3 regions of the Streptomyces sp. NPDC013457 genome follow, and region 3 is predicted to be linked to each of the others. Evidence: riboswitches for the same ligand, from Rfam matches in the RefSeq annotation. Region 3 holds a riboswitch; each other region holds the start of a gene.
The links. Region 3 has a riboswitch for cyclic di-AMP ahead of ACF1G2_RS29220 (M23 family metallopeptidase). Riboswitches for the same ligand answer to the same signal wherever they lie in the genome.
Positions count from the first base shown of each region.

Region 1: it holds a riboswitch for cyclic di-AMP, as region 3 does, so the genes downstream of both, ACF1G2_RS03875 (peptidoglycan DD-metalloendopeptidase family protein) here and ACF1G2_RS29220 (M23 family metallopeptidase) in region 3, are expected to answer to the same signal.
Region 2: it holds a riboswitch for cyclic di-AMP, as region 3 does, so the genes downstream of both, ACF1G2_RS18090 (transglycosylase SLT domain-containing protein) here and ACF1G2_RS29220 (M23 family metallopeptidase) in region 3, are expected to answer to the same signal.

Region 1 covers NZ_JBICBL010000001.1:863,942-873,786, reverse strand. Annotated here, with positions in the region: gene ACF1G2_RS03890 (helix-turn-helix domain-containing protein) at 1-198, shown strand, start outside; gene ACF1G2_RS03885 (DUF6126 family protein) at 218-373, shown strand; gene ACF1G2_RS03880 (tyrosine-protein phosphatase) at 395-1,207, opposite strand; cyclic di-AMP (ydaO/yuaA leader) riboswitch at 1,569-1,755, shown strand; gene ACF1G2_RS03875 (peptidoglycan DD-metalloendopeptidase family protein) at 1,760-2,692, shown strand; gene ACF1G2_RS03870 (SGNH/GDSL hydrolase family protein) at 2,850-3,662, shown strand; gene ACF1G2_RS03865 (STM4011 family radical SAM protein) at 3,649-4,509, opposite strand; gene ACF1G2_RS03860 (STM4012 family radical SAM protein) at 4,522-5,880, opposite strand; gene ACF1G2_RS03855 (STM4013/SEN3800 family hydrolase) at 5,877-6,698, opposite strand; gene ACF1G2_RS03850 (STM4014 family protein) at 6,719-7,975, opposite strand; gene ACF1G2_RS03845 (STM4015 family protein) at 7,972-8,934, opposite strand; gene ACF1G2_RS03840 (hypothetical protein) at 9,099-9,425, shown strand; gene ACF1G2_RS03835 (DUF6745 domain-containing protein) at 9,528-9,845, shown strand, end outside.
Region 2 covers NZ_JBICBL010000006.1:174,340-184,184, forward strand. Annotated here, with positions in the region: gene ACF1G2_RS18085 (phosphocholine-specific phospholipase C) at 1-1,181, shown strand, start outside; cyclic di-AMP (ydaO/yuaA leader) riboswitch at 1,467-1,653, shown strand; gene ACF1G2_RS18090 (transglycosylase SLT domain-containing protein) at 1,658-2,524, shown strand; gene ACF1G2_RS18095 (phosphoribosyltransferase family protein) at 2,533-3,810, opposite strand; gene ACF1G2_RS18100 (CapA family protein) at 3,866-4,978, opposite strand; gene ACF1G2_RS18105 (AAA family ATPase) at 5,148-6,065, opposite strand; gene ACF1G2_RS18110 (RNA ligase) at 6,069-7,289, opposite strand; gene ACF1G2_RS18115 (ankyrin repeat domain-containing protein) at 7,556-8,179, shown strand; gene ACF1G2_RS18120 (YncE family protein) at 8,497-9,660, shown strand; gene ACF1G2_RS18125 (amidohydrolase) at 9,672-9,845, shown strand, end outside.
Region 3 covers NZ_JBICBL010000012.1:115,705-125,549, forward strand. Annotated here, with positions in the region: gene ACF1G2_RS29200 (CobW family GTP-binding protein) at 1-964, shown strand, start outside; gene ACF1G2_RS29205 (DNA topoisomerase (ATP-hydrolyzing) subunit A) at 961-3,417, opposite strand; gene ACF1G2_RS29210 (M16 family metallopeptidase) at 3,642-5,003, shown strand; gene ACF1G2_RS29215 (M16 family metallopeptidase) at 5,030-6,397, shown strand; cyclic di-AMP (ydaO/yuaA leader) riboswitch at 6,610-6,776, shown strand; gene ACF1G2_RS29220 (M23 family metallopeptidase) at 6,789-7,574, shown strand; gene ACF1G2_RS29225 (GntR family transcriptional regulator) at 7,746-8,429, shown strand; gene ACF1G2_RS29230 (HPr family phosphocarrier protein) at 8,682-8,963, opposite strand; gene ACF1G2_RS29235 (GNAT family N-acetyltransferase) at 9,140-9,845, shown strand, end outside.

The DNA of each region.
Region 1 (9,845 bases), on a different contig from region 3:
GACGGGCAGGTGCGTCTCGCCCTCGGTGACGCCGTGTACGTCCTGGATCCCGGGGACAGCGCCCACTTCGACTCGCTCACCCCGCACCGGATCGGCGCCGTCGGCCGCGGCGGGGCCGAGCTGCTCTTCGTCCACACGCTCATGCAGAGCCCCGCCGCCGAGCTGTGCCTCGGCGACGGAGCCCCGCATCTGCGCTGAACTCCGGAAAGGGGTCGATATGTCCGAGAAGTCCGCGCCGGTCACCGGCGAGGAGCGCGAGGCCGGCAAGTTCCCCAAGGGGCTGGTGCTCCGGCTCTTCGCCTATCTGGTGGCCGGGCACCTGTTCGCCGGCTTCCTCTATCTGCTCTTCATGCTCGGCGGGCAGAACCGGTAGCGGGCGGGCCGGGGGTCCGGGTCACACCGCGACGACGAGACGCTCGCGCAGCCGCGCCCGCGTCTCCGGGGCGAGCTTCAGGCCGTCCGTGAGGTAGCCCTCGACCGTCCCCCAGGTCTGCGTCATCGTCTCGAACGCGGCCCGCAGGTACGCGACCCGCGCGTCGAAGAGCGGGCTGAGCAGCTCCATCACTTCGGGTGCCATGGCGTCCGCGGAGGTGGAGCTGCGCTGCACCTTGTAGCGGCGGTGCGGGTCGTTCGACTTCACGTAGTCCGCCTCGATCGCCTCGCGCTCCACGCCCACCGCGAGCAGAGAGATGGCGATGGAGAGGCCGGCGCGGTCCTTGCCTGCCGCGCAGTGCATCAGCGCCGGGACGCTGTCCTCGGCCATGGCGTGCAGGATGCCGCTGTGCTCCGCGGTCCGCTCGACAATCATCTTCCGGTACGAATCGGACATTCGCGCCGCCGCCTTACCGTCGCCGAGGATGCCCCGGAGCTGCTCCAGCCCGCCGCTCCTGACCAGCCTCCAGAACTCCTTGCCGTCGGCCGGGTCGTTGAGCGGTATGTTCACGTTCCGCACGCCGGGCAGTTCGACGTCCGGACCCTCGATCTTGCGGTCGGCCGCATTGCGGAAGTCGAAGATCGTGTGCAGCCCGAGGGTGGAGAGGAACGCGGCGTCCTCCTCGGTGGCGTGCGCCAGGTGGCCGCTGCGGAAGAGGCGGCCGAACCGCACCGAACCGCCGTCCACGGTCGGCAGTCCGCCCACGTCCCTGAAGTTGCGCACCCCGGTGAGCTCGGGTTCGGTCGACGGGGCCTGGGGCAGCTGCTGCGTCACGAGTGCTCCTGAAGTTCGGCGGATCGGGATCGACTGCTGATCGACTCCTGGACCAATCATCCCGGGCGGTCGGGCCTGCGCCTACCCCCGGGGTATGGGAATGGGTGTTCTGTCCGAATTGGGCCCTTAGGTATAACGCGCCCTGGTTGCAGGGGAGATGGGATTCGGTGCGTGAGCAGCGTCATAGAGGTGACGGACCGTGCCTGATCGTCTTGCGCAATCCCCGTACCGGAAAAGGAGATCGAGGTGACGTCCTCCACGGAGGGTGACCGGAATTCGGCGCGAAATTCCCGCCCGTGATTGCGAACGAAAAGAGGCGGCTTGTTCGCCCCGACCCGCTCGTCTAGCGTCACGCTCAATCCGGTCGGACCCGCCGAATCCTGCCACCGCCCGGAATCCGCACCCACCCACGTACGGCAGGAGCGGGGGACCCAGGTAGTACGCCGTTCCGGTCGTTCCGGACGGCTCGGGGTGAAGCCGCGTGAAACGCGGCCGGACATCTCCAGTTCGAACCCGACAGCTCACCTCGCAGGCGACGGAGAGGAATTCGCCATGCCCGCAAAGGGTAAGCACCGCCGTCCCAAGGCCAACCCGCTCACGCGTGGATTCGTCGCCGCCGGTACGGGTGGCGCCGTCGTCGCCCTGCCCCTGCTCGGTGCGACCGGAGCCCACGCCGCCGACAAGGCCGCCCCGTCCGTGACGTCCCACCAGGCCGTCGCCTCCGTCGCCGCGACCCCCGCCAAGGCCCCGGCCGCCGGGAAGACCGCCAAGCCGAAGACGTACTCCGTCGTCCGTGGCGACTACCTGTCGAAGATCGCCGCCGAGCACCACCTCGCGGGCGGCTGGAAGAAGCTCTACGCGGACAACCGCCAGGTCGTCGGCGAGGACCCGTCGCTGATCCTTCCCGGCATGAAGCTCACCCTCGGTGCCAAGTCCACCGCCAAGGCCGCTCCGAAGGCGGCCCCCAAGGCCGCTCCGAAGGCGGAGAAGTCCTCCTCCGACACGCGCGCCTCCCGCTCCGCCGAGCGTGACCCGGCCGGCACCGCCGCCCCGGCGTCCGCCCCCGCGCAGGCCTCGTCCTCCGGCTGGGTCGCCCCCGTCGGCGGCGGCATCTCCACCCCGTACCGCGCCTCCGGCGCCATGTGGTCCTCCGGCTACCACACCGGTGTCGACTTCATCGCCTCGTCCGGCACCTCGGTCAAGGCCGTCGGCGCGGGCACCGTCTACTCCGCGGGCAACAGCGGCTCGTACGGCAACGAGGTCGTCATCCAGCACGCCGACGGCACGTTCTCGCAGTATGCCCACCTGTCCTCCCTGAACGTCTCCGCCGGCCAGACCGTCACCGGCGGCCAGGAGATCGGTCTCTCCGGCTCGACCGGCAACTCCACCGGTCCGCACCTGCACTTCGAGATCCGTACCGGCCCGAGCTACGGCTCGGACATCGACCCGCTGGCCTACCTGCGCTCGCACGGCGTCAGCATCTGACACACCGGCAGCACCCGCGGCGGCCCGGCACTCACCAGTGCCGGGCCCCCGCGTGTATTCCGGCTTGGTGGAATCTTGACCGGTGGCGTATCTCACCCGGCGTCAACCTCTCCTTACGGTCGCGTAGGTCACACCCACAAGGGAAAGATGTGGTCCCGTGGCAGACGATTCGAGATCAAGAGACACGCACGTATTCGGGTCGTACGCGGCGATCGGTGACAGCTTCACCGAGGGCGTGGGGGACCCCGGGCCCGACGGGAGGTACGTCGGCTGGGCGGACCGCTTCGCGGTGCTCCTCGCCGACCGGCTGCCGGTGCACGACGCGTTCCGTTACGCCAACCTGGCCGTACGCGGCCGCCTGCTGGACCAGATCGTGGAGGAGCAGGTCCCCAGGGCGAAGGAACTCGCCCCCGACCTGGTGACCTTCTGCGCGGGCGGAAACGACATCATCCGCCCCGGCAGCGACCCCGACGACGTCGCCGAGCGCTTCGAGCGCGCCGTCGCCGACCTGACGTCCGCCGTCGGCACCGTGATGGTGACGACCGGCTTCGACACTCGCGACGTCCCCGTCCTGAAGCATCTGCGCGGCAAGATCGCCACGTACACGGCCCACGTCCGGTCCATCGCGGACCGCTACGACTGCCCGGTCCTCGACCTCTGGTCGCTGCGGTCGGTGCAGGACAGGCGGGCCTGGGACGGCGACCGGCTGCACCTCTCGCCCGAGGGGCACACCCGGGTCGCGCTCCGCGCCGCCCAGGTGCTCGGCCTGGACGTACCGGCCGACCCGGACCAGCCCTGGCCGCCGCTCCCGCCGCGCGGCACGCTGGAGGTGCGCCGCGACGACATCAACTGGGCCAGGGAGTACCTCGTGCCGTGGATCGGCCGGCGGCTGCGGGGCGAGAGCTCGGGCGACCACGTGGCGGCCAAGCGCCCGGACCTCATGCCGCTCGGAGACCTCATGCCCCTCTGAGTACGGCGGGGGCCGGTATCCGCTCCAGGACACCGCCGGCGAACACGTCGTACAGCGGCAGCGTCTCCAGATGGACGTAGCCGATGTGGCAGTCGCAGACGGAGAGCGGGCAGGCGCGCGGGCGCAGCGCGGCGCGGTACGAACCGTCGTACAGATTGCCCAGCTCGGCCTTGACGAAGTGGCAGCGCCGCACCGTCCCGTCACCGTCCACCGAGATCACCGACTCACCGGTCCGGCAGGGGAGACCGGCTGAGGAGTGCGGTCGGCGGCTGTACGGGAAGAGGGGGTCGAGGGCCGTCCAGGCCCCGGCCTCCTCGTCGGTGTACGTGTGCCCCTCGGCCGCGTTCACCCAGAGATAGACCTCGGACGGGAGAGCGTCCCGCAGCCGCCCGGCGTGCTCCCGGTGCTCGGGCAGACCGACGATCCCGACGCTGAAGCGCGTCCCCCGGGCGGTCAGCTCGTGGCACTTGGCGAGGAAGCGGTCGTACGGCGTCTGCCCGGGGTGGTAAGTGCACCAGAGCGCCAGCGTGCCGGGGTCGGCCTCCGCAAGCCACTCCGTACGGCAGCTCAGGTTGGTCTGGATCGCCACCCGCTCGATGTGCGGCAGGTGTGACAGCTCGACGAGCGTCCGCCGGTACCAGGACCGGACCAGTCCCTCGCCCCACGGGGTGAAGAGGATGCGGAGCCGGTCGCCGGTCTGCGCCGCCGCCCAGGCCGAGAACCGCTCCAGCGCCGCGCGGTCGGCGCGGAGCTGCTCGCGGCTGTCACGACGCTTGGCGAAGGGGCAGTAGGGACAGTCGTAGTCGCAGGAGGAGAGCGGTCCCCGGTAAAGGATCGTCAGGTCCATGCCGTCACCCCGCTACCTCGGCTCGTAGGCGGCCATCGCCGCCCGCACGGCAGGGGAGAACAGCGCCGGTCCGAGCGCGTCCGAGTGGGCGAGCCCCTCGGGGGAGAGCCGCAGCAGACCGGCGGGGGCCGTCGCGTCCAGCCAGCCGAGCGCCTCGAACCGGCGCAGCTCGGCGGGGAAGTCGGCGAACGGCGTGGTGCCGAACCGCTCCTCGTAGCCGACCGTGGCCATGCCCCGGGCCTGGAGGAGTGACTGGAGCAGATGGCGTCGGCGCGCCTCGTCCGCGTCGACCCACCGGCCCACCCGTGCCCGTGTGAAGTCCTCCGTCTCGGTGTACGCGTCCACGATCGAGCGGATCTCCCTCATGTCGACCGCGTAGTCGAAGGAGTGGTGCAGCGACGAGGTGTACGAACGGGCCCCGCAGCCCAGACCGATCATCCCGTCCGTCTGGCAGGCGTAGTCGTCGGCACCCTGCGGCGGGGCGTCGGCGCGCCGGAACATCCGCATCGACTCCTGTGCGTAACCCCGCGCGAGCAGATGGTCCCGGCCGTGGCGGTACAACCGCAGCCGCTGCTCGTCCCACTCCCGGTCGGCGTTCGGGGAGAGCCGGCCGAGGCCGGTGAGCGGACGCACGTAGAGGGGATAGAGGTAGAGCTCCTCGGGCGCCCAGGCGAGCGCCGCGTCGAGGGAGCGCGTCCAGGACTCCATGGTCTGGCCGTCGATGCCGTAGATCAGATCGATGTTGAGGACGGGGACGCCGGTGTCCCGGATGCGGGCGAGCGCGGCCTCGACGTCGGCAGGGCGCTGGGGCCGCACGGCGGCGCGTGCCTCGGCCTCCACGAAGCTCTGCACACCGATGCTGATCCGGGTGGCGCCCCTCTCGGCCAGGACCGCGAGCCGGTCGGCGGTCGCCGTCGAGGGCGAGGTCTCGACGGAGAGCGGAACAGCGCGCAGATCGGCCCCCATCCGCTTCTCGGCGATGTCGCAGAGCCGCTCCAGCTCGCCGGCGGTCAGGAACGTCGGCGTACCCCCGCCGAAGGCGGCAGTGGCGAACCGGACCGGCGCGCTGTCGCCGAGCGCCTCGCGGACGGCGGTCGCCTGGCGGTCGAGCGCGTCGAGATAGCGGGTCGTCAGCTCGTCCGGGGCGCCGATCCGGGTGAAGAGGTTGCAGAAGCCGCAGCGGACCTCGCAGAAGGGGATGTGGGCATAGAGGGAGAGCGCGTCCTTGGGCTCGTCCCGCCAGAGCGCCGCGAGCGAGGGCCCGGGGTCGGGGAGCGGACGGTACGCCGTCTTGTGCGGGTAGGCGTAGACGTAACTCTCGTACGGGCGTGGGGTCTCGAGCGCCTCGGGGGTCGCGGTCGGCTCGGTCATGCGGACGCCTCCCGCTGCGGGCCGTCCACGACGAAGTGGGCGTACGGCACGGTCCAGACGACCTCGTGGCCGAGCCGGTGACCGGTGAAGCCGTCCTCCCCGTACGCGGTGCCATGGTCCGAGCAGACGATCGCGAAGCAGGGGCGACGGCTGCTCATGGCCGTGAGGAGCCGGCCGATGTGCCGGTCGACGTACTCCAGCGCCGCCGCGTGCGAGGCGCGGGTGTCCCCGGACTCCCGCTTCGCGCCCGGGAGGTGGAACCAGTTGGGCTGATGCAGCGCGGAGACGTTGACGAAGAGGAAGAGACGCTGCTCGGGCGGGAGCCCGGCGACGATCTCCTCGGCCCTGGTCACCTGGGACTCGAAGGAGGTCGGGGACGTGACCCCGAAGCCGGGCTCCCAGTGGCTCTCCTGGAAGAGCCCGGGCAGTACGGAGCCGAGCGGGCCCTGCCCGTTGAAGAAGCCGACGCCGCCGACGCACACCGTGCGGTAGCCCTCCTCGGCCAGGCCGGAGACCAGATCGGGGGTGTCGTGGACGAACGTGCCGCCGGCGGTGCTCTCGCTGCCCGCGAACCGCGCCGCGAAGAGGCGGGGGTGCGGGCCCTGGGAGGCGGGGGTCGGCAGGAAGCCCGCGAAGATCGCCTGGTGGGAGGCGTAGGTGAAGCTGCCCGGGGCGTGGCGGCGCTCCCAGCGTCCGCCGGGGAGGTGCCGGGCCAGGTTCGGGATGCGGCCGGCGGCGGCCAGCTCGGCCGCCACGTCGTACCGCAGGGTGTCGAGCGTGACCAGGAGGAGATCGTGGCTGCCCACGATCTCGTTCATGTCGGGTGCGTGCTGCTGGTTCACGTGCGGCTCGATCCTGGTGTGCTTGGTGTGCTTGGTGTGCTTGGTGTGCTTGCGGTGCGGGGGGTGTCTTCTGTGGCGGCGGGCGTACGGGCGGGGCCTCGTGCGGGCCTCCCGCGGAGGAGCGCCGCGACCTGGGCGGCGTAGGTGTCCAGGCCCTCCGCGCCGCTGCCCGGGAGTCCGGTGAGCCCGGGGAGGAGATCCCCGAAGGCGTTGACCTCGCCGACGGCGAACCGTCGCCAGCCGACAGCCGGCAACAGATCGACGCCGACGCACCGCATACCGGGAAACGCGTCGGCGGCGGCCTCGCACACCCCGAGCGCGTCCGACCACCGGCCGCCAGCGGCCGAGACCGCGGCGCGCACGGCGCCCAGATCGCCCCGGACGCCGCCGAGATGGAGGTTGGTCATCGGGGAGCGGCTGGTCCGGACGACCGCGTGCGTGGCCCTCCCGTCGATCACCACCACCCGCAGATCGGCCACCCGGCCGCCCTGCGCCGCCTTGGGCAGCCAGCGCTCGATGTGCAGCCCGTCGGGTGCGAGCGCGTCGACGATCGCGGCGACCTCGCGCTCCGTGGTGTAGCGGCGCACCCGGAGCGAGTTGAAGAGGTGTCCCTCAGGACCGTGCTCCACGGAGGTGGTGGCCTGGACCCGGCCGGCCCCGTTCGTCTCCACGGCCAGGACCCCGGAGGCGGACGAGCCGTGGGCGAGCTTCACGAACGCCCGGCGCAGCCCGGCCGCCGCCATCAGGGAGCGGACGTCCGCCCAGCCCCGCACGGGAGGAGCGGCCGCCCCGGACGTCGGTGAGTCCGGCACCGGTACCGCCGCCCCGAGCAGCCGGGCATGGGCGAGCCGCTTGTCGAACAGCACCGCCGGCTCCGCGGGATCGTCGACGAGGACCGCCCCGGCGTCGCCCACGCTCCGCGCGAGCCGTGCCGTCGCCGCCGTGAACGCCTCGTACCAGCGGCCCGTGCCCTCGACCCGGGTCGGATCCTCCGTACCGCGCAACAGCCGGTCGACGTCAGGGTCCTCGCCGGGCGACTCCAGCCGGACCGTCTCGCCCGGGTGGAACCGTGCCCCGCCCCGCAGCACGTCGAGCCAGGGCTCGACCCGCGCTTCGGGCAGCCCGGCTGCCCGCACCGCGTCGCGGAAGAAGGCGACCCGGCGGTTGGCCGGGTTGCCGACGACGACGAGGCGCGGGTGTGCGAGGGCCGCTTCCCCGGCGGGCGGCTGCCCGAGGGGCGGGGAGTACGTCATTCCGCGACCGCGACGTACCGGAAGACCTCGCCGTCGCCGTCGTCCTCGGGCTCCTGCGCGTCGTCGACGTCGACCGTCACCCCGTACGGCGTGAGGGTGTCGACGATTCGCTCGCTCATCTTCTCCGACAGGTAGTGGTGCGAGAGGTCGAGGTGGGTGAGGTGGGTCAGCGGCTGGCCGACGAGCAGCGCCTCGCCCCCCTCGTCGGTGAGCGTGCCCATCGACAGGTCGAGGCTGTCGAGGCGGGCGACGACGGGGGCGCCGGCGACCGCGGCGGCGATCTCGTCCTGGATCACGCTGTTGCGGAGCCCGAGACGGCGCAGGGCGGGGAACCCGGTGCCCGCGAGCAGCGGTTCGAGGTCGGAGACCGAGGAGTCGCCGCCGTACTCGTCGGTGCCGAGCCACAGCTCCAGCTTCTCCAGGTTGGGCAGGTCGCTGCCCGCGATGCCGCGGACGACCTCGGCGCCGAGCCCGCCCGACTCCACCACGAGCGTGGTCAGCGCGGTGTGCCGGACCGTCGGGAAGACGAGCTCCGTGCCGCCGCGCACACCGAACTCCCGCAGGCGGGGGTAGGCGGCGAGCAGGGGCGAGACGTCGGACTGCTGGATCCACGAGATCTCGCAGTCCTCGAAGGTCATGTCCCCCAGGAACAGCGCCTCCAGGCCGGCGAGCCGGTCGCCCGCCGCCTCGACGAGCCGTGCGACGATCGCGGCCGACGACGTGTCGTAGGCCTCGTCCCAGCCGCCGACGATCAGCGCGCGGACCCGGTTCGTGTCGACGTCCGCGAGGAAGCGGTCGAAGACCCGCTCCCACTGCTCCTCGTCCGAGTCGCAGTACGTCGATCCGGAGACGCGCCAGGCCACGGAGGCCGCGTCGGGCAGCTCGGCGGCGGTGTCACGATCCGGGAAATGGAACACGGGCAGGCCGTGAAACTCCTGAATGTATCCCGAAATGGTCATGAGTGCTCCAGACACCGCGCGGCGTTGATCAGCTGACGCGAGCAGTTGTACCAAGCCGCACCGACAACTCCGCGCAGGGGGCGCCGGAAGGCCGTTGTCAGTGGCTGCCTCTAGCGTCGAGTGCGTGGTCGACACGTGGCGTGCCGACCACGGAGGGGAGAGCCATGTACCGGCAGGGAGACGTACTGATCGTGCCCGTCGCAGAGAGCGCGGTGCCCGACCATGTGAAGGACGCCGAGGGGGAGCCGCGAGACGCGCGGGGCCGGCTGGTCCTGGCGCTCGGCGAGGTCACCGGGCACGCCCATGCGGTCCCGGGGCCCGGCCGACTGGTCGCCGAGCCGGGCCCCTTCGGCCCCCTGGTGCTCGAACTGCCTTCGGGAGGCCGGGTGGTGCACGAGGAGCACGCCCCGATCCCGCTGCCGAAGGGCTGGTACAGGGTGGTGCGCCAGCGGGAGTACACCCCGGGCGCGTACCGGATCGTCGCTGACTGACACGGCAACAACCACAACCACAGCGACAGCAACTGCCACAGCGACAGCCGCGGACCGAGAAGACGTCGCGAGGAAAAGGTCGCGCGGGAACGAGGGGGAGAGATGAACGGGACAACGACGGCGGTGGACAGGTGGCGGGCCGTCGCGGCGGCCACCGGGGCGGCCGACCGAGCGGCGGCCGAGGCCGGGGTACAGCTCGCGTACCGCACGGCCGGCCTGGCCGCCCCGGAACGGATCGTCTGGGCGGACTCGCCCAGGGAGGCCGTCGCGCTGGTGCGCGAACTGGCCGACGCGGGGCGCTCGGTGCGCGACGAGGTCCGGACGCGGCCCTGGGCGGAGGAGCGCCGCCGGATCCATGACGAACTCGGCCCTCGTGGCTGGACCGCGCTGTGGACCAGTACCGGCGCCCGGCTCTGGGAC
Region 2 (9,845 bases), on a different contig from region 3:
CGCAGGTCTCCTGGGTGGTGGCGAGCGAGGCCTTCTCCGAGCACCCCTACGCCCCTCCGGGCGACGGCGCGCACTTCGTCGACCTGGTCTACCGCGCGCTGGCCGCGAACCCGGAGGTCTTCGACTCGACCGTGCTGTTCCTCAACTACGACGAGAACGACGGGTTCTTCGACCACGTGCCGCCGCCGGTCGCCCCGCCGGGCACCGCGGGCGAGTACATCGACGGCGTGCCGGTCGGCCTGGGCTTCCGCGTCCCGATGCTCGTCATGTCGCCCTGGACGCGCGGCGGCTGGGTCAGCTCCGAGGTCTTCGACCACACCTCGGTCCTGCGCTTCATGGAGACCTGGACGGCCGCCCTCGGCACCCCGGCGACCTGCCCGAACATCAGCGCCTGGCGACGGAAGGTCACCGGGGACCTGACGGGAGTCTTCGACTTCGCACGCCCGGTCTACGGAGTTCCCACGGGCCTTCCCTCCACCGCCAAGGTCATCGGGCAGTCGACCTGCGGCCCGCTGCCGAACCCGCTGCCCCAGGACAACGCCCTGCCCGCACAGGAGACCGGCACCCGACCGGCGCGCGCCGTGCCGTACCAGGTCAACGGAAACCTCGACCGGTTCGAGTTCGGGGCGGCGGGCAAGATCCTCGCCTGGTTCTCGATGACGAACCAGGGCGCGGAGGCGAAGCGGGCCGCCCACTTCACGATCCACCCGCACCAGCACCGGGACACCGCGGCCTGGCAGTACACCGTGGACCCGGGCGCGACCGCCACGGACTACTTCAACATCGGACTCGGGTCCGGGTCGGGCAAGTACGACATCTCGATGATGGGCCCCAACCGCTTCCTGCGGCGCTTCATCGGGGACGCGTCCAAGGCCGGCAAGGCGATCGAGGTGGCGGCGCGGTTCGCGACCGAGCCGGGCACCGGGAAGACGGCGCTCTACCTCAGGATGACCAACACCTCGGCCGGTCCCGTGGCCTTCACGATCCGCTCGAACGCCTACCGCACGGACGGGCCGTGGACGTACACGGTCCCGGCCGGCTCATCGCGCGAGGACTTCTTCAACGCGGTGGCGTACAGCAACGGCTGGTACGACTTCACGATCACGGCCGACGTCGACGGCACCTGGTCACGCCGCTACACCGGCCACATCGAGACCGGCACAGCCAGCGTCACGGGCTGACGTACACCACCACTTCCGACAAAAAGGGACACAAGGGCAATTTCATGCCCTTGTGTCCCTTTTCTTGACTGGGTCGAAAATGCCCGTATGACCGTTTTGGGGTCACGGGTGACGTGAATCACGCGATGAGGACGCAACCTATGCGGAGGGGCATCTTCCCCTTACGCCGCACGGCAGTTCGGCGCGGCCGTGATCACTTGGAACGCATTTCTGAATTTCCTGTTCATTTCGCATCCATGCCCCACCTTGTTCCGTCCGACATTCCTCGCCTACGGTCACCTCGACCCGGACGGATCGCCGAATCCTGCCACCGTCCGAAAAGACCAGCCATTCACCCGTCGGCAGGAGCGGGGGACCCAGTTTTTTCGCCGTCCCGGATTTCCGGACCGGCTTGGGGTGTAGCCGCACGCGTGCGGCCGGGCAGCTCCAGCCCGAACCCGACAGCTCACCCCGCAGGCGCCGGAGAGGAATCCTGCATGTCCGCTCACGGTAAGCACCGGCGCCCCAAGCGACGTCCCCTCAGCCGAGGTATCGCCCTCGCAAGCACGGGTGGAGCCGCGCTGGCTCTCCCCCTCGTGGCCACGGCCACCGCGCACGCGGCGCCGAACACGGCACCCGCGGCCGCGCCCCTCGAGAAGACCGTCTTCAGCAGCCCGGCGAAGATCGCCGAATCGATTCCCACCGCCGGGAATTCCGCTGCCAAGATCTATACCGTCGTCCGTGGCGACTCCCTTTCCGTGATCGCGCACGAACAGGGTGTGCGGGGCGGCTGGAAGGCGCTGTACAAGGCGAATCGCAAGGCCGTCGGTGACAATCCGTCACTTATTCGTCCGGGGCTGGAACTCACGCTGAGCGGGAAGCCCGCGGCCGCGACGAAGCAGCAGAAGGCCCCGGCCCGTACGACGAGCACGGACCGCGCCGACCGCTCGCAGCAGCGCAGTGCCGCTCCCGGCGCCGCATCGGCCAAGACCGTGACCAAGGCCGCCCCGGCCAAGGCCGCGCCGGTCGCCGCCAAGAGCTACACCAACGACCTCGACGGCTGGATCCGCGAGTCGCTCGACGTCCTGCAGAAGTACGGCATCCCCGGTTCGTACGAGGGGATCCACCGCAACGTCATGCGTGAGTCCTCGGGCAACCCCCAGGCCATCAACCTCTGGGACTCCAACGCCGTCAAGGGCACCCCGTCCAAGGGGCTCCTGCAGGTGATCGAGCCGACCTTCCTGGCGTACCACGTGCCCGGTACGTCCATGGACCTGTTCGACCCGGTCGCCAACATCACCGCGGCCTGCAACTACGCCGCGGACCGCTACGGCTCCATCGACAACGTCAACGGACCGTACTGACGGACGCCCTAGAAGTGGTCGGCGAACCAGCCCGAGGCCAGTCGGCCGACCTCTTCCAGCGTGCCGGGCTCCTCGAAGAGGTGCCCGGCACCGGCGACGACCACGAGCCGGTTCTCGCAGGTGAGCCGCGCCTGGGCCGACTCGTTCAGCTCCTGCACGAGCGGGTCGCGGCCCCCCACGATCAGCAGCGTCGGAGCGCGCACCTGCGCGAGGCGCGCTCCGGCGAGGTCCGGGCGCCCGCCGCGCGAGACGACGGCGGCCACGTCGGAGAGCGGGTCCGCCGCGGCCCAGAGCGCGGCCGCGGCGCCGGTGCTGGCGCCGAAGTAGCCGATCCGCAGGCCGTCGAGGCCCGGCCGCCCCACCAGCCAGTGCGCGGCCCGGGCGAGCCGGCCGGCCAGCAGCTCCGTGTCGAAGACGTTGCCGCGGTCGTCGGCCTCCTCCTCGGTGAGCAGGTCGAACAGCAGCGTGCCGAGACCGGCACGGTTCAGGCTCTCCGCGACGGCCCGGTTGCGCGGGCTGTGCCGACTGCTGCCGCTGCCGTGGGCGAACAGCACGATCCCCGGGGCTCCGTCGGGCACCACCAGGCGGCCCGCGAGCCGCACCTCGCCGGCCGGGACGCGCACCTCCGGATCCCGGGCGTCCGCCCCGCGCCCGGAGTGGTGGCGCTCCAGACAGGCGACGACGTCCTCGTCCGGGGTCTGTGAGAAGTCCTCGTAGAACTGGCCGATCGCGTAGAAGAACGCCGGTTCGTGGACGCTGACGGTCTCGTCCGCCTCCCGGCCGATCCGTTCGGGCCAGTCGCTCGGCGCGACCGGCACCGCGAGGACGATCCGCGCGGCCCCCTGGGCGCGGACGACCCGGCAGGCGGCGACCGCCGTTGCGCCCGTCGCCAGTCCGTCGTCGACGACCACGGCCGTGCGGCCGTCGAGCCGGGCCGGCGGGCGGTCGCCCCGGTAGCGCCGGGCCCGCTGTGCGAGGACCGCGCGCTCGCGTGACTCGACGGCCGCCAGATCGCCGCCGGAGACACGGGTGTCCGCCAGGACATGGTCGTTGAGGACCCGGACGCCGCCCTCGCCGATGGCTCCCATGGCGAGCTCCGGCTGGAACGGCACCCCCAGTTTGCGTACGAGACAGACGTCCAGGGGCGCGCCGAGGGCGTCGGCGACCTGTTCGGCGACCGGCACCCCACCGCGCGGAAGCCCCAGGACCACGACATCGTGGCCCTTGAGATGCTCCAGGCGTGCGGCGAGCTGCCGTCCTGCGTCGGTGCGATCGGTGAAGTACATCCCGCTCGTCTCCCTGGTCGGAGCGTGTGCGCGGGCGGGTGCGTGCCGCCGCCCGTCAGGCGGGGCGTGCGACGAGAGTCCCGTCCTCGTCGAGGTCGACCCGCGTTCCGTAGGGCCGGCTGGTACGGCCCAGTACGTCGTGGAGCCAGCGCGCGTCGCGGCGGGGGGCGTGCTCCAGCCGCAGGCGGCGGGCCCGCAGGGGAATCATGCGTACCTCCTGGAGTCGGCCGTCCTCGGGTCTCAGCGCGACGAGGTAGAGGAGACGCAGATCGTCGCGGTACTGCTCGTAGCCCGTGATGCCCTCGTAGTCGTTGATCAGGTCGCCGCAGCCGTGGAGGACCGGCTTGCCCCGGTGGACCTCCAGGGGGCGGGGGTGGTGCGAGGAGTGGCCGTGCACGACGTCCACACCCGCTTCGACCAGCTCGTGCGCGTAGTCGACGTCGGCACGGGAGAGCGCGTACCCCCAGTTCGAACCCCAGTGGATCGAGACCATGACGATGTCGCCGGGGCGCCTGGTGTCCCGGATCCGGGTGAGGAGGCCGGTGGCGGCGGGGTGGCCGGGCCCCGAGGCGAAGTGGACGCCGCCGCGCCGCGCGGTCGCTGCCCAGTCCCGCGGAATGCCACTGGAGGCCATTCCCAGGGCGTACGCGACGAACCGTCCTCCCCCGGGTAGGGGGACGACCACGGGCCGTGTCGCCTCCTCGGCGTCCTCGCCCGCTCCCACCGTGGCCACGCCGTGCTTCGCGAGGGCGTCGAGGGTGTCGTTCAGGCCTTGGTGGCCGTGGTCCAGGACGTGGTTGTTGGCGAGGACGCAGACGTCGGGGCGGGCGGCGGTCAGGCTCGGCAGGTTCTCGGGGTGCATGCGGTAGTGGACCGCCTTGCCGGGCGTGAACTCGTCGCTCGTGGTGACCGCGGTCTCCAGATTCGTGACACGGACGTCGGGCGCCTCGGCGTCCAGGACGTCGAGCGCGACGCCCCAGGGGTAGGTGTAGTCCACGCGGTGCGGGATGGGCCCGTTGACCTCCTCGGCGAGCGCCACGTAAGACCGTGCATCATGCACATACCGCTCGTGGAGCGCCGGGTCGCCGGAGTGGGGAAGGATCTGGTCCACTCCGCGGCCGAGCATCACGTCGCCGCAGAGGAAGAGTCGGACCAGGTCACCGCCCATACACCCAGGGTAGACGCGGCGACGCGGGCGGGCCCGCGTCGCCGCGCTGCTGAGGAGCGGGCGATGGCGGCTCGTGCGGACGGACACGGGCCAATGGCCCGTGTTCTCCCAGCCGCGCGAGCCGGCCCGGATCCTCCTCGACGGCGCGGTGGCGCCGGCGTGACGCGGTCTAGAAGTTGCCGTAGTTGACCTGCCAGGTCGGCAGGCCCATGCGGCGCCAGAGGGCGACGACACGGTCGCGGTCGTCGAGCGAGACCCGTACAGCGAACCGGTGGCGGATGTGCGCGTCGAAGAGCTCGGCCTTGACGATGTCGTCGCCGCGCCCGTCGTCCGAGGCCCGCATCCACAGCTCGTCGTACGGCACTTCATGGCGTGCGAGCCACGCCTCGGTGAGGGCGCGGTGGTCCTCGCTGCGCCCGGACAGCAGCACGATCGTGTCGTTCTCGGCGCTGCGGAAGGCGCGCAGCGCGCGGGCGACGGAGACGTTGAGCAGGTCGAGGTCGCAGCGGGTGAAGTCGTACGGGCCGCGGTCGCCGCGCAGCGCGAGGGTGCCGTCGATGTCGCACAGCACGGCCGAGGGCAGCGCCGGGTCGGGGACGTACGGCACGGCCGCGGGCCGTTCGCCGAGCCACTCGGCGGTCAGCCGCCAGCCGCCCCGGGTGGCCTTGGCGTGCTTGTCGGCGAGGATGCGGATGATCTCCTCCCCGACGGGCCGCTCGCGCGCGGCGTCGCGCCGTACGCACTCCTCGACCGGTACGTCGGTGAAGTCGTGCACCACGAAACGGGCGTCGAGGCCGACGACGGCCGCCTTCAGCCGCTTGGGGATGTGCGGGGTCAGGTGGGTGTTGTCGACGACGACGTCGAAGCCGCCCTCGACGGCCGAGCGGACCGCCGCGTCCTGGATGTCGAGGACGGTCCGCTCGTGGGCGTGGGAGCGGCCACGCTCGGGGGCGGGGATGTCCAGCATGGTGCGCAGGTCGTCGAGGTTGACTCGGCGCATCCGGCCCTCGGCCTCCGTCTGGAGCCGTCGGGCGGCCGTCGTCTTCCCCGAGGCCGGAAGCCCCGTCATGACGTGTACGTCGGGCACGGCTCAGTTCTCCACATCGGTCGTGAACGGGTCGGACGCCTCGGGCCTGACGGAGCGCCAGACGAACAGGTCCGTGGGGCGGCCGTCGAGGCGCAGGAACAGGGCCGACCGGAGGTCGCCGTCGATCGGCAGGGCCTTGACGGCCCGGGCGAAGGCACCCCGGTCCGCCGCCAGGTGGGCGACGCCACGGTACGCCTCGTCGATGGCGCGCTCAAGGGCCGCGGCCTCGTCCTCCAGACGGGCGATGACCCCGCGCACCCAGGCGTCGAACTCGTCCGGCACCTGCTCCAGGAGCGCGTCCAGCGGCCGGCCGCCCGCGGACTTCACGCCGCCGAGCTCGGCGACCGAGCAACCCAGGCCCTGGGCGAGGCGCTTGACGGACGTTCCCGCGAAGCGCTGGATGCCGTGGCTGCGCCAGATGTCCCGCTCGGTGACGCCGGTGAGCACCTTGTGGAGGCGTACGTACTCGCTCAGCTTGGCCTTGGCGCGCACACCTGAGGCGTAGCGGAGCACGAAGCCCTCGGCGTCGGTGCCGGTGGCGGTCTGTCCGCCCGGCAGGGTGTTCGCCTCGGTCAGGGCGATCAGTTCGTCCAGCGGCATCGCGGGCCAGGTCCGCACGACCGAGCCGATCGCGGTCCAGTCGGCGGCCGCCTCGGCGAGCGGGACCTCGGTGCCGTCCGCGCCGAAGGCGGCGAGCAGCACCAGGTCACGCCGGTCGCCGTAGTCGACGACGATCCGGTTCTGCGGGTAGAGGATCTCGGCGAGGTAGGTGACGCCGGGCGTCAGCGCACCGGTGTCCCGGCCGTCGAGCCGGCGCTGCGCCCAGGTCGCCTGCGCGCTGATGAAGGAGCCCTTGGAGGCGACCCGCCACCGGCCCGCGTAGTGGAAGATCACCGCGAGGCTGCCGTCGACCTTGTCGTAGACCTCGAAGGGCTCGTCGGGCAGGGCGGGCGCGTAGGGCTGACCGGCCTCGTGCTCACCGATGTTGAAGAACTTCGGCAGGGGCAGCGCGACGATCTCGCCGGTCGCGTCATCGGCGACGAGTCCCCGGCAGCGCGTCGTGACCTGGTTCCAGATCCGCTCGTACTGGCACGTCCGCGTGTACGTGTAGATCGACAGCGGAAGTTCGGGGTGTGCCTTGCGGGTGACGTGCCCGGCATCGATGGCCTCGGCCAACGCCTGCGGGGGCAGCAGCTCCCGGAGAGTCAGGGATGCCTGGCTCATGGGTTCCTCCTGGTCGGTGAAGGTCCATTCTGACCTGCGGAGAACCCGGCCCGACACTGCTTTTCACGGCGGCCGCGTGAACCCGGGGTCATCCGATCGGTCGACCCCCGGGTCCACCGGTCGGCTCCCCCGGGGCATCCACTGGTCCGACCGGTGGCGCGCGGCGGCGGCCGCACGATGGTGAGGAGAGCGGACCGCCCGCCTCCGCCGTCCGACGGGAAGGGACGACGTCCATGCTGCCGACAGCCGTGAGAAGGAGAACCGCCATGGATCCGAACGACCGGCTGCTGCTCGCGGCCGCCCACCGGGGGGACACCGGCGGCGTCGGCGCCGCGCTCGCCGCCGGCGCGCACGTCGAGTGCCGTGACGCGGAGCGCCGCACGCCCTTGCTGCTGGCCGCGCGGGCCGATCGGGTGGACGCCGCCGCGCTGCTGGTCGAGGCGGGCGCCGATCCCGACGCGCGGGACAGCCGGGCGGACACACCGTGGCTGGTCACCGGGGTGACGGGCAGTGTGCCGATGATGCGTGTGCTGCTCCGCGCCCACCCGGACCTGACGCTCACCAGCCGCTTCGGCGGGACCTCGCTCATCCCCGCCGCGGAGTGCGGCCATGTCGCGTACGTACGGGCCGTGCTGCGGGAGACGGACATGGACGTCGACCACGTCAACCGGCTCGGCTGGACCGCCCTGCTGGAGGCGGTCATCCTCGGCGACGGCGGCCGGGCGCACGAGGAGATCGTCGAACTGCTGATCACCGCGGGAGCGGATCCGCTGCTCGCGGACCAGGACGGGACGACCCCGCTCGACCACGCGCGACGACGTGGGTTCGACGGCATCGCCGGCCTCCTCGCGGCCGCGTCGGCGCGCGCCGGACGGAGGGCGGTCCGATGAGGCGCGCGAGCACGGTGACGTCACGCGCCCACGCGCGAGGGCAAGCCCTGGCGGGCTCGCGGGTCCTGACGGGGGCTCGGGTCCTGACGGGAGCTCGCAACCTGGCCGGGGATCGGGTCCTCGCCGGGGCTCGGGTCCTGGCCGGGGATCGCAACCTGGCCGGGGATCGGGTCCTGGCCGGGGCTCGGGTCCTCGCCGGGGCTCGGGTCCTGGCCGGGGATCGCAACCTGGCCGGGGATCGGGTCCTTGCCGGGGCTCGGGTCCTCGCCGGGGCTCGCAACCTGGCCGGGGATCGCATCCTGACGGGCTCGCGGGTCCTGACGGATCGCATCCTGGCCGGGGCTCGGGTCCTGGCCGGGGCCGCCGCGGTGGCGGCCGTCCTCGTCGGGTGCGCACCGGGCCAGGGCGCCGACGCCGGGTCCGGCGAGGCCTCCGCCGCCGGGGACTCCTCGGCCCCGACACGCTCCTCAGCCGCCTCTCCTCTCCCGGGAACGGCTCCCGCGCCGACGCCCGACGGGACACTCCTCGTCGCCGACTTCGGCTCCGACACCGTCACGTTCGTCGACCCGAAGCGCGGCGCGCTCGGCTCCGTCGAGGTGGGGACCGCGCCATACGGACTGGCCGTCGGCGCCGACGGGCGTGCCTGGGTGGCCACCGCCGAGGGCGTCGCCGTGGTCGACACCCGCACCCGCGAGCGGCTCGCCCTCATCCCGTACGAGACCGACACCGGCCCCGTCACCACGGGCGAGTACCGGGGCGGCGGCATGGGCATCGCCCTCTCCCCCGACGGCGGGCGGGTCTACGTCGGTGTCAACGTCCCCGGCGGTGACGGCACTCTGGAGGTCGTCGACACCGCGCGCCGGGAGGTGACCGGCACGGTCCCCGTCGGGCGGCGGCCCTTCGACGTCGACGTGGCACGGGACGGCTCCGAGGTGTACGCGACGGACCACGACTCGTTCGACGTGACCGTGGTCCGGGCGGACACGCTCGACGCACGCCGTATCGAAGTCGCCCCGTACGGCACGGAGGGCGGTCTCGGCTCGTGGCTCAAGCCGCACTACGCGGTCGTACGGCCCTCGGACGGCCGGCTGCTGCTGCCCTTCGAGGGGGAGCGCCTCGCGGTGGTCGACCCGCGCACCGGCCGTACGGAGATCGCGCCGACGACCGCGGACACGCACCAGCACGGTGCCACGATCACCGCCGACGGCACGCTGTTCGTCGTCGGCACGGGGCCGATCGACCCGTCGGAGGACGAGGGCCCTTCACTGACGGTCCGGGCGCCCGACGGCACCGAGCGGGTGTACCCGCTGGAGGGTCCGCACGAGGACGTCGCCGTCTCTGAGGACGGCCGCACCGTGTACGTCACGGGCGGCTTCACCCGCGACGGCTGGTGGGACGGCATCACGGTCGTCGACGTGGAGAGCGGCGGGACACGGCGGCTCCCCGCAGGTGAACGCCCGCTCGGCATCGCTGTCCTGTAGCCGGCCCGCCCGTGGTACACCACCGTCCGAAGACGTCCCCGCTCGCTCATCGAGGAGTCCCCACCGTGGTCCCGAACGCTTCGTCCGTCGTCACCGTCTTCCGCGACGTCCGTCCCTGGGGCGGCCCGCCGACCGACCTGACGGTGGTGGACGGCATCCTGGCGGAGGCGAGCACGGTCCCCGAG
Region 3 (9,845 bases):
CAACGACTTCGGGGACATCGGGATCGACGCCATGACCGTCGCCGGGCAGGTCGGTTCCACCGTCTCGCTCGGCAACGGGTGCCTGTGCTGTGCCGTCGACGTGAGCGAGCTGGACGAGTACCTCGAGGTCCTCACCCGGCCCGAGATGCGCCTCGACGTGATCGTCGTCGAGGCCAGCGGGCTGGCCGAGCCCCAGGAGCTCGTCCGGATGGTGCTCGCCAGCGACAACGAGCGGATCGTGTACGGCGGGCTCGTGCAGGTCGTCGACGCGGCCGAGTTCACGCGGACGCGGGCCCGGCACCCCGAGACCGACCGGCATCTCGCTCTCGCCGACCTGGTGGTCGTCAACAAGGCCGACCGCGTGGGGGAGCGGGAGCTGGACGCCGTCCACGAGGCCGTCACGCGGCTCGCGGGGCCCGCCGCCGTGGTCCGCGCCGCCCACGGACGCGTCGACCCCGAGCTCCTCTTCGAGCGGGTCGTCCCGGAAGGGGAGATCGAGGGCCAGATGTCGATCGAGGACCTGCTGTACGGCGACCCCGACGACGCGCACGACCACCCGCACGCCTCCTACGAGACCCTCTCCCTGGCCTCCGGCACGGCGCTGCACCCCCGCAGGCTCATGACGTTCCTGGACTCCCGGCCCGAGGGGCTCTACCGCATCAAGGGATGGGTGGACTTCGGCGACGCCGACCCCGACAACCGCTACGGCGTGCACGCCGTCGGCAGGTTCCTGCGCTTCTACCCCGAGCCCTGGCCGGCCGGCGAGGAGCGGCTCACCCAGCTCGTCCTGATCGGCTCGGGCATCGACGGCGACGCGCTCCGCAAGGAGCTCGTCGCCTGCCAGGTGAACGGCCCGCAGGACGCCCCCGACGAACACAGCATGTGGGGCGTCCTGCGGTACGTACAGGAGATCGACCAGGGGTCCGGTGGCGAGACCGGTCCGGAGACCGGTCCCGCGCTCTAGCTCGCCGGGCCCGCCACCACCGTGACCGGCTTCGGCAGCGGGGTGCCCGAGCCGTCGCGGCGCGGGTCGGCCTCGGGCAGCTCCACCGGCGTGCCGTTCGCCTGCGCGGCGTGCGCCGGGGTGGCGCCCGCCCAGGCCAGGATCAGCGCGTCCTCGCCCTTCAGGAACCGCTGGCAGCGCACACCGCCGGTCGCACGCCCCTTGCGGGGGTACTGGTCGAACGGCGTCAGCTTCGCCGACGTGGCCGCCGAACCGTCCAGCGTGCCCGTGGAGCCCGCGACGGTGAACACCACCGCGTCCGCCGCCGGGTCCACCGCGGTGAACGAGAGCACCTCGGCGCCCTCGGCGAGCTTGATGCCCGCCATACCGCCCGCCGGGCGGCCCTGGGGCCGTACCTGCGAGGCCTGGTAGCGCAGCAGCTGGGCGTCGGAGGTGATGAAGACCAGATCCTCCTCGCCCGTCCGCAGCTCGGTCGCCCCGACGATCCGGTCACCCTCCTTGAGGGTGATGACCTCCAGCTCGTCCTTGTTCGCCGGGTAGTCCGGCACGACGCGCTTCACCACGCCCTGGAGCGTGCCGAGCGCAAGGCCCGGGGAGGCCTCGTCGAGCGTGGTCAGGCAGACGACCGTCTCGTCGTCCTCCAGGGTGAGGAACTCCGCCAGCGGCGCCCCGCCCGCCAGGTTCGGCGCGGCGGCCGTGTTCGGCAGCTGGGGCAGGTCGATCACCGCGATCCGCAGCAGGCGTCCGGCGGAGGTCACCGCGCCGACGTCGCCGCGCTGTGTCGCCGGGACCACGGAGACGATCGCGTCGTGCTTGGCGCGCTTGCCGTCCGTGGCGGCCGGGATCTCCTCCGTCGCCGTACGGGCCAGCAGCCCCGTCGAGGACAGCAGCACGCGGCAGGGGTCGTCCGCGACCTCCAGGGACGTCGCGGCGATCGGCGCGCCCGCCGACTCCAGCAGGACCGTACGCCGGTCGGTGCCGAACTTCTTCGCCACCGCGGCCAGTTCGCCCGAGACCAGCTTGCGCAGCTCGCTGTCGGAGTCCAGGATCCCGGTCAGCTCGTCGATCTCGCCGTTGAGGCGGTCGCGCTCGGTCTCCAGCTCGATCCGGTCGAACTTGGTGAGCCGGCGCAGCGGGGTGTCGAGGATGTACTGCGTCTGGACCTCGCTCAGCGAGAAGTGCTCGACGAGGCGCTCCTTGGCCTGCGCCGAGTTCTCGCTGGAGCGGATGAGACGGATGACCTCGTCGATGTCGAGCAGGGCGACGAGCAGGCCCTCGACCAGGTGCAGCCGGTCGCGCTTCTTGCCCCGGCGGAACTCGGAGCGCCGGCGCACCACGTCGAAGCGGTGGTCGAGATAGACCTCCAGGAGCTCCTTGAGGCCCAGTGTGAGCGGCTGGCCGTCGACCAGCGCCACGTTGTTGATACCGAAGGACTCCTCCATCGGCGTCAGCTTGTAGAGCTGCTCCAGGACCGCCTCGGGCACGAAGCCGTTCTTGACCTCGATCACCAGGCGCAGACCGTGGTTGCGGTCGGTGAGGTCCTTGACGTCCGCGATGCCCTGCAGCTTCTTGGAGCCGACCAGGTCCTTGATCTTGGAGATGACCTTCTCGGGGCCGACCGTGAAGGGCAGCTCGGTGACGACGATGCCCTTGCGGCGGGCCGTCACGGTCTCCACCGTCGCCGTGGCGCGGATCTTGAACGTGCCGCGGCCGTTCTCGTACGCGTCCTTGATGCCCGACAGACCGACGATCCGGCCGCCGGTGGGCAGGTCGGGCCCGGGGACGAAGCGCATGAGCGCCTCGAGGTCCGCGTTCGGGTACCGGATCAGGTGCCGGGCGGCGGCGATGACCTCGCCCAGGTTGTGCGGGGGCATGTTGGTCGCCATGCCGACCGCGATGCCGGACGCGCCGTTGACCAGCAGGTTCGGATACGCGGCGGGGAGCGTGACCGGCTCCCGCTCCTGGCCGTCGTAGTTCGGCGAGAAGTCGACGGTGTCCTCGTCGATCGACTCCGTCATCATGAGCGCCGCGGCGGCCATCTTCGACTCGGTGTACCGCATGGCGGCCGGCGGGTCGTCGTTGCCCAGCGAGCCGAAGTTGCCGTGGCCGTCGACCAGCGGGAGGCGCATGGAGAACGGCTGGGCCATGCGCACCATCGCGTCGTAGATCGACGCGTCGCCGTGCGGGTGCAGCTTGCCCATGACCTCGCCGACGACGCGGGCGCACTTCACGTAGCCGCGGTCGGGGCGCAGGCCCATCTCGTTCATCTGGTACACGATGCGGCGCTGGACGGGCTTCATGCCGTCGCGGGCGTCCGGCAGCGCGCGGGAGTAGATCACCGAGTACGCGTACTCGAGGAAGGAGCCCTGCATCTCGTCGACGACGTCGATGTCGAGGATCCTCTCCTCGAACGCGTCGTCCGGCGGCGGTGTCTTCGTGCTGCGGCGGGCCATCGCGGCTGCGGCTCCTTCACCAACAAGGTTGATCTGACGCGGACCATTGTGGACCGTCCCACCGACAACGCCGACCGCGACCCGGGTACGGGCCGCCGTCAGGGGTGCGCGACGCCCCCGCGACCCGGAAGAGGGACGCCGGGAACCTGCGGGAACTTCGCCAGGTGCCGGTGCGCTTGCATAGGGTGGCAGGACTTTTCCATATCGCGATCGAAGGGACGTACATGCCCATGGGTCACACGGCCACGGCAGAGGCCGGCTCCGGCGGCCTGACAGCGACCGAGCACCGGCTGGCCAACGGCCTGCGCGTGGTGCTCTCCGAGGACCACCTGACCCCGGTCGCCGCGGTGTGCCTCTGGTACGACGTCGGTTCCCGCCACGAGGTCGCGGGCCGCACCGGCCTCGCCCACCTCTTCGAGCACCTGATGTTCCAGGGCTCGAAGCAGGTCCACGGCAACGGCCACTTCGAGCTGGTGCAGGGTGCGGGCGGCTCGCTCAACGGCACGACGAGCTTCGAGCGCACCAACTACTTCGAGACCATGCCCACGCACCAGCTGGAGCTCGCGCTCTGGCTGGAGGCGGACCGCATGGGCTCGCTGCTCGCCGCCCTGGACGACGAGTCCATGGAGAACCAGCGGGACGTCGTCAAGAACGAGCGCCGCCAGCGGTACGACAACGTGCCCTACGGCACGGCCTTCGAGAAGCTCACCGCGCTGGCCTACCCCGAGGGCCACCCCTACCACCACACGCCGATCGGCTCCATGGCCGACCTGGACGCGGCGACGCTGGAGGACGCGCGGGCCTTCTTCCGCACGTACTACGCGCCGAACAACGCGGTCCTCTCGGTCGTCGGCGACATCGACCCGGCGCAGACCCTGGCCTGGATCGAGAAGTACTTCGGTTCCATCCCGTCCCACGACGGCAAGCTGCCCCCGCGCGACGGCACGCTGCCCGACGTCCTCGGGGAGCAGCTGCGCGAGGTCGTCGAGGAGGAGGTCCCGGCCCGCGCGCTGATGGCCGCCTACCGGCTTCCGCACGACGGCACGCGCGAGTGCGACGCCGCGGACCTCGCCCTGACCGTCCTCGGCGGCGGCGAGTCGTCCCGGCTCCACAACCGCCTGGTCCGGCGCGACCGTACGGCCGTGGCCGCAGGCTTCGGTCTCCTCCGCCTGGCCGGCGCGCCCTCGCTCGGCTGGCTGGACGTCAAGACGTCCGGCGGGGTCGAGGTGCCCCAGATCGAGGCCGCCGTCGACGAGGAGCTGGCCCGGTTCGCCGCCGAGGGCCCGACGCCCGAGGAGATGGAGCGCGCGCAGGCCCAGTTGGAGCGCGAGTGGCTGGACCGGCTCGGCACGGTCGCGGGCCGCGCCGACGAACTCTGCCGCTACGCGGTCCTGTTCGGCGACCCGCAGCTCGCCCTGACCGCCGTCAACCGGGTCCTCGACGTCACCGCCGAGGAGGTGCGGGCCGCCGCCGCGGCCCGGCTGCGCCCGGACAACCGCGCGGTGCTGGTCTACGAGCCGCTCGGCACCGAACAGAACGACGCCGAGCCGGCCGACAGCGACGAGGAAGAGGGAGCGGACCAGTGACCGACGCCGCCGCGTCTTTGACGAACATGACGTTCCACCCGCAGCCGGAGCCGGGCACCGCCCGGCCCTGGGCCTTCCCGGCCCCGGACCGCGGAGCGCTGGACAACGGCCTGACGGTGCTGCGCTGCCACCGCCCCGGCCAGCAGGTCGTCGCCGTCGAGATCTTCCTCGACGCACCGCTGGAGGCCGAGCCCGCCGGCCTCGACGGTGTCGCCACGATCATGGCCCGCGCCCTCTCCGAGGGCACGGACCAGCACACCGCCGAGGAGTTCGCCGCCGAGCTGGAGCGCTGCGGCGCCACGCTCGACGCGCACGCCGACCACCCGGGTGTACGGGTCTCCCTGGAGGTCCCCGTCTCCCGGCTGCCCAAGGCGCTCGGGCTGCTCTCCGAGGCCCTGATCGCGCCGGCGTTCCTCGAGACCGAGGTCGAGCGCCTGGTGCGCAACCGGCTCGACGAGATCCCGCACGAGGCGGCCAACCCGGCCCGCCGGGCGGCCAAGCAGCTCTCCAAGGAGCTCTTCCCGGCCGACTCGCGCATGTCCCGGCCGCGCCAGGGCACCGAGGAGACGGTGGAGCCGATCGACGCCGCCGCCGTCCGTGCCTTCTTCGACGCGCACGTCCGGCCGTCCACGGCCACGGCCGTCGTCGTCGGCGACCTGACCGACGTGGACCTGGACAAGGTGCTCGCCGAGTCGCTCGGCGCCTGGACGGGCAACACCGCCGAGCCCCGCCCGGTCCCGCCGATCACGGCCGACGACACCGGCCGTGTGGTCATCGTCGACCGCCCGGGTGCCGTCCAGACCCAGCTGCTGATCGGCCGTGTCGGCGCCGACCGGCACGACCGCGTCTGGCCGGCCCAGGTACTCGGCACGTACTGCCTCGGTGGCACGCTCACCTCCCGCCTGGACCGTGTCCTGCGCGAGGAGAAGGGCTACACCTACGGTGTCCGTGCCTTCGGCCAGGTGCTGCGCTCCGACGGCAAGGGCAACGGCGCCTCGATGCTCGCCATCAGCGGCTCCGTCGACACCCCCAACACCGGTCCGGCACTTGACGACCTGTGGAAGGTGCTGCGCACTCTCGCCGCGGAAGGCCTGACGGACGCCGAGCGCGATGTGGCCGTGCAGAACCTGGTGGGTGTGGCGCCGCTCAAGTACGAGACCGCCGCCTCGGTCGCCGCGACCCTCGCCGACCAGGTCGAGCAGCACCTTCCGGACGATTTCCAGGCGCAGTTGTACGCGCGTCTCGCCGAGACCGGCACGGTGGAGGCGACGGCGGCGGTCGTCAACGCCTTCCCCGTGGACCGTCTCGTCACCGTGCTCGTGGGTGACGCGTCGGAGATCGAGGAGCCCGTACGCGCCCTCGGCATCGGCGAAGTGACCGTCGTCACCGGCTGATCGAGTCGCCGCGCCGCCGCGTCCGGCGGCACCGGAGGGCCCCGACGTCACGGTACGCCGGGGTCCTCCTCTTTGTCCGTATTGCTGCGGAGGGTGACTGTATGCCCTGTGGCATGTCTTACAAACAGCCGTGTCTGTTTGGTGATTGAAAGACGGTCCGCTTAGCGTCGGTCCGGCTGTTCGCCAGTTGCACCCGCCGCACCCGCGGCACCGGACAGTCATCGCCGAGTCCCCGTCAGGCGCGAGCCTGGGGAGCCGGGGACCCACACGAAGTCCCTGGGGTGAATCGGACGCCTTCGCACCCGTGCGGAGGGGCCCGTAGGAGACCTTCCTGCTCCGAACCCGTCAGCTAACCCGGTAGGCGAGAAGGAAGGAAAGGAACAGCCCCTACATGGCGTTCACCCGTGCCACCGGGAAGCATCGTGGTCCGAGTCGTCTGTCGCGCCGCACCGCCGGCATCGCCGGCGTCGCGACCCTCGCCACCACCGGCGTCATCGGAACCCTCGCCTCCCCGGCACTCGCCGTCGACGCGGACGCTGCCCCCTCGGTCGAGGACACCGGGCTGACCCAGATCATCGCCGCCGACTCGCTCGCCGACACCATCGACGCCCAGGCCGCCGCCCAGGAGCGCGAGGCCGCCGAGGCCGAGGCGAAGCGCCAGGCGGAGGCCCGTGCCAGGGCCGAGGCGAAGCGCAAGGCCGAGGCCCGCGCCAAGGAGATCCGCGAGGCCAAGGAGCGCGCCGCCCGTGAGGCCGAGCGCAAGCGCCTGAACTCCTTCCAGCTCCCCGTGGCCGGCTCGTACGTCAGCACCGGCTACAAGACCGGCGGTGCGCTCTGGTCCTCCGGCAGCCACTCCGGCGTCGACTTCCACGCCGCCTCCGGCACCAAGGTCGTCTCCGTCGGCTCCGGCACCGTCGTCGAGGCGGGCTGGGGCGGTGCGTACGGGAACAACGTCGTCATCCGGATGAACGACGGCACGTACACCCAGTACGGTCACCTCTCGGCCATCAGTGTCGGGGTCGGTCAGTCCGTCACCCCGGGCCAGCAGATAGGCATCTCCGGCTCGACCGGCAACTCCACGGGGCCGCACCTCCACTTCGAGGCCCGCACCACCGCCGAGTACGGCTCCGACATCAACCCGATCGCGTACCTCCGCGCGCGCGGTGTGAACGTCTGACCGGTCGAGGTCTTTCCCGGCTTCTCAGAAAAGCCCCGGCTCGTACCGAGCCGGGGCTTTTCGCTGACCGAAAACATATCCATGGATCCTTGAGAGCCGTCGGAAACAAAGCCCTGCTGCAATAGAGTCGCCGGAGAACCGGTTTCGCGCGGATCAAGGCGGAGGTCGAACATGCGCATTCCCGCGCACTCTGTATGCACGGCGATCCGGGACGACATCGTCACCGGGGTCTTCGAGCGCGGCAGCCGGCTGACGGAGGAGCAGCTCGCCCGCCGTTACGGAGTCTCCCGCGTCCCCGTCCGGGAGGCGCTGCGCACCCTGGAGTCCGAGGGCTTCGTGATCACCCGCCGCCACGCGGGCGCCCAGGTCGCCGAGCCCACCGAGCAGGAGGCGGCGGACCTGCTGGACGTACGGTCCCTGCTGGAGCCGCTGGGGGCCGCGCGCGCCGCGCAGCGCCGCACCGAGGCGCACCTCAAGGTGCTGCGGGGCCTGGTCAGGCTGGGGCAGGAGCGGGCCAGGCGGGGTCAGGCGGAGGACCTGCGCCCGCTCGGCGGCTGGTTCCACGAGACGCTGGCCCAGGCCTCGGGCAGCCCGGCGCTCAGCGCCCTGCTCACCCAGCTGCGGCACAAGATCGACTGGATGTACGCCATCGAGCTCCCGTCCCAGCCGGCCGAGGCGTGGGCCGAGCACGGGGCGATCGTGGACGCGGTGGCGCGCGGCGACGCGGAGCGGGCCCGGGTGCTGACCGCGACGCACACCGAGCGGTCACTGGTGCTGCACCGGCTGAAGGGCCCGGAGCACGGGCGCGTGAGGGTTTCGCAACATGTCGTAAACACCGCGAGCGTCCGGAATTAACGAGCGAGCCGTATACAAAGAGCACTGAATTTCGCGGGCCGGTTCTTTCCTGCCCGGAATGGTGCTCGTCCGGATCGGCGTCCGCCTGGATTGACGTCCGCCCGGAATGGCGCTCGGGAATGCGCAGTGCGCGACGCGCCGTGCACAATTCGCTGTCCGTGATGCGCCGCCGGGAATGTGCCCGCGGAATCGGGGGGACGAAAAAGCCGCGCCGCCGGTGTTCCGGCGTGCGCGGCTTCTTCGGAGATCGGGTCAGACGGTCTCGGGAAGCTCCTCGAGCCCCTCGGCAACCAGCTTCGCCAGGCGGTCGAGCGCGACCTCGGCGCCCTCGGCGTCCGAAGCGAGAACGATCTCCTCGCCGCCCTGCGCGCCCAGACCGAGCACCGCGAGCATCGACGCGGCGTTGACCGGGTTGCCGTCGGCCTTCGCGATCGTCACGGGGACGCCGGAGGCCGTGGCGGCACGGACGAAGATGGAGGCGGGGCGGGCGTGCAGGCCCTCGGCCCAGCCGACGTTGACGCGGCGCTCAGCCATGGTGTTGCCCTTCAAGTCTCAAGCGGGTTGTCTAGACCAGTCTCTCACGGGCCGCGGGGTGGTCGTGGCCGACCTCCGGCCCCCGCGCGAGGGCCGATCGGTCCTCCTTACCTTGCATGGCGCACAGGTGCCGCGCGACCGGTGCCCGTGTCGGACCCCGGCCGTAGGCTTGCCCCATGCAGAGCGCGTCGGAACAGCCGGGCCGGCCGGGGGAGCCGGTACAGGCAGTGCAGTCGCCACAGGCGGCGGAGGCGACACAGCCGGAGCACGCCTATCCCGACCACTGGGAAGCGGACGTGGTCCTCCGCGACGGCGGCACGGCGCGCATCAGGCCCATCACGGCCGACGACGCCGAACGGCTGGTCAGCTTCTACGAGCAGGTCTCCGACGAGTCGAAGTACTACCGCTTCTTCGCGCCGTACCCACGGCTCTCCGCCAAGGACGTGCACCGCTTCACCCACCACGACTTCGTCGACCGGGTGGGGCTCGCGGCGACGGTCGGCGGGGAGTTCATCGCCACCGTGCGGTACGACCGGATCGACGACCGCGGCATGCCCGCCTCCGCACCGGCCGACGAGGCCGAGGTCGCCTTCCTGGTCCAGGACGCGCACCAGGGGCGGGGCGTGGCGTCCGCACTGCTCGAACACATCGCGGCGGTGGCGCGCGAGCGCGACATCCGGCGGTTCGCGGCGGAGGTGCTGCCTGCGAACACCAAGATGATCAAGGTCTTCACCGACGCGGGGTACACCCAGAAGCGGAGCTTCGAGGACGGCTCGGTACGGCTCCACCTCGACCTGGAGCCCACGGACCGCTCGCTCGCCGTGCAGCGCGCGCGGGAGCAGCGGGCCGAGGCGCGTTCCGTGCAGCGGCTCCTCACACCCG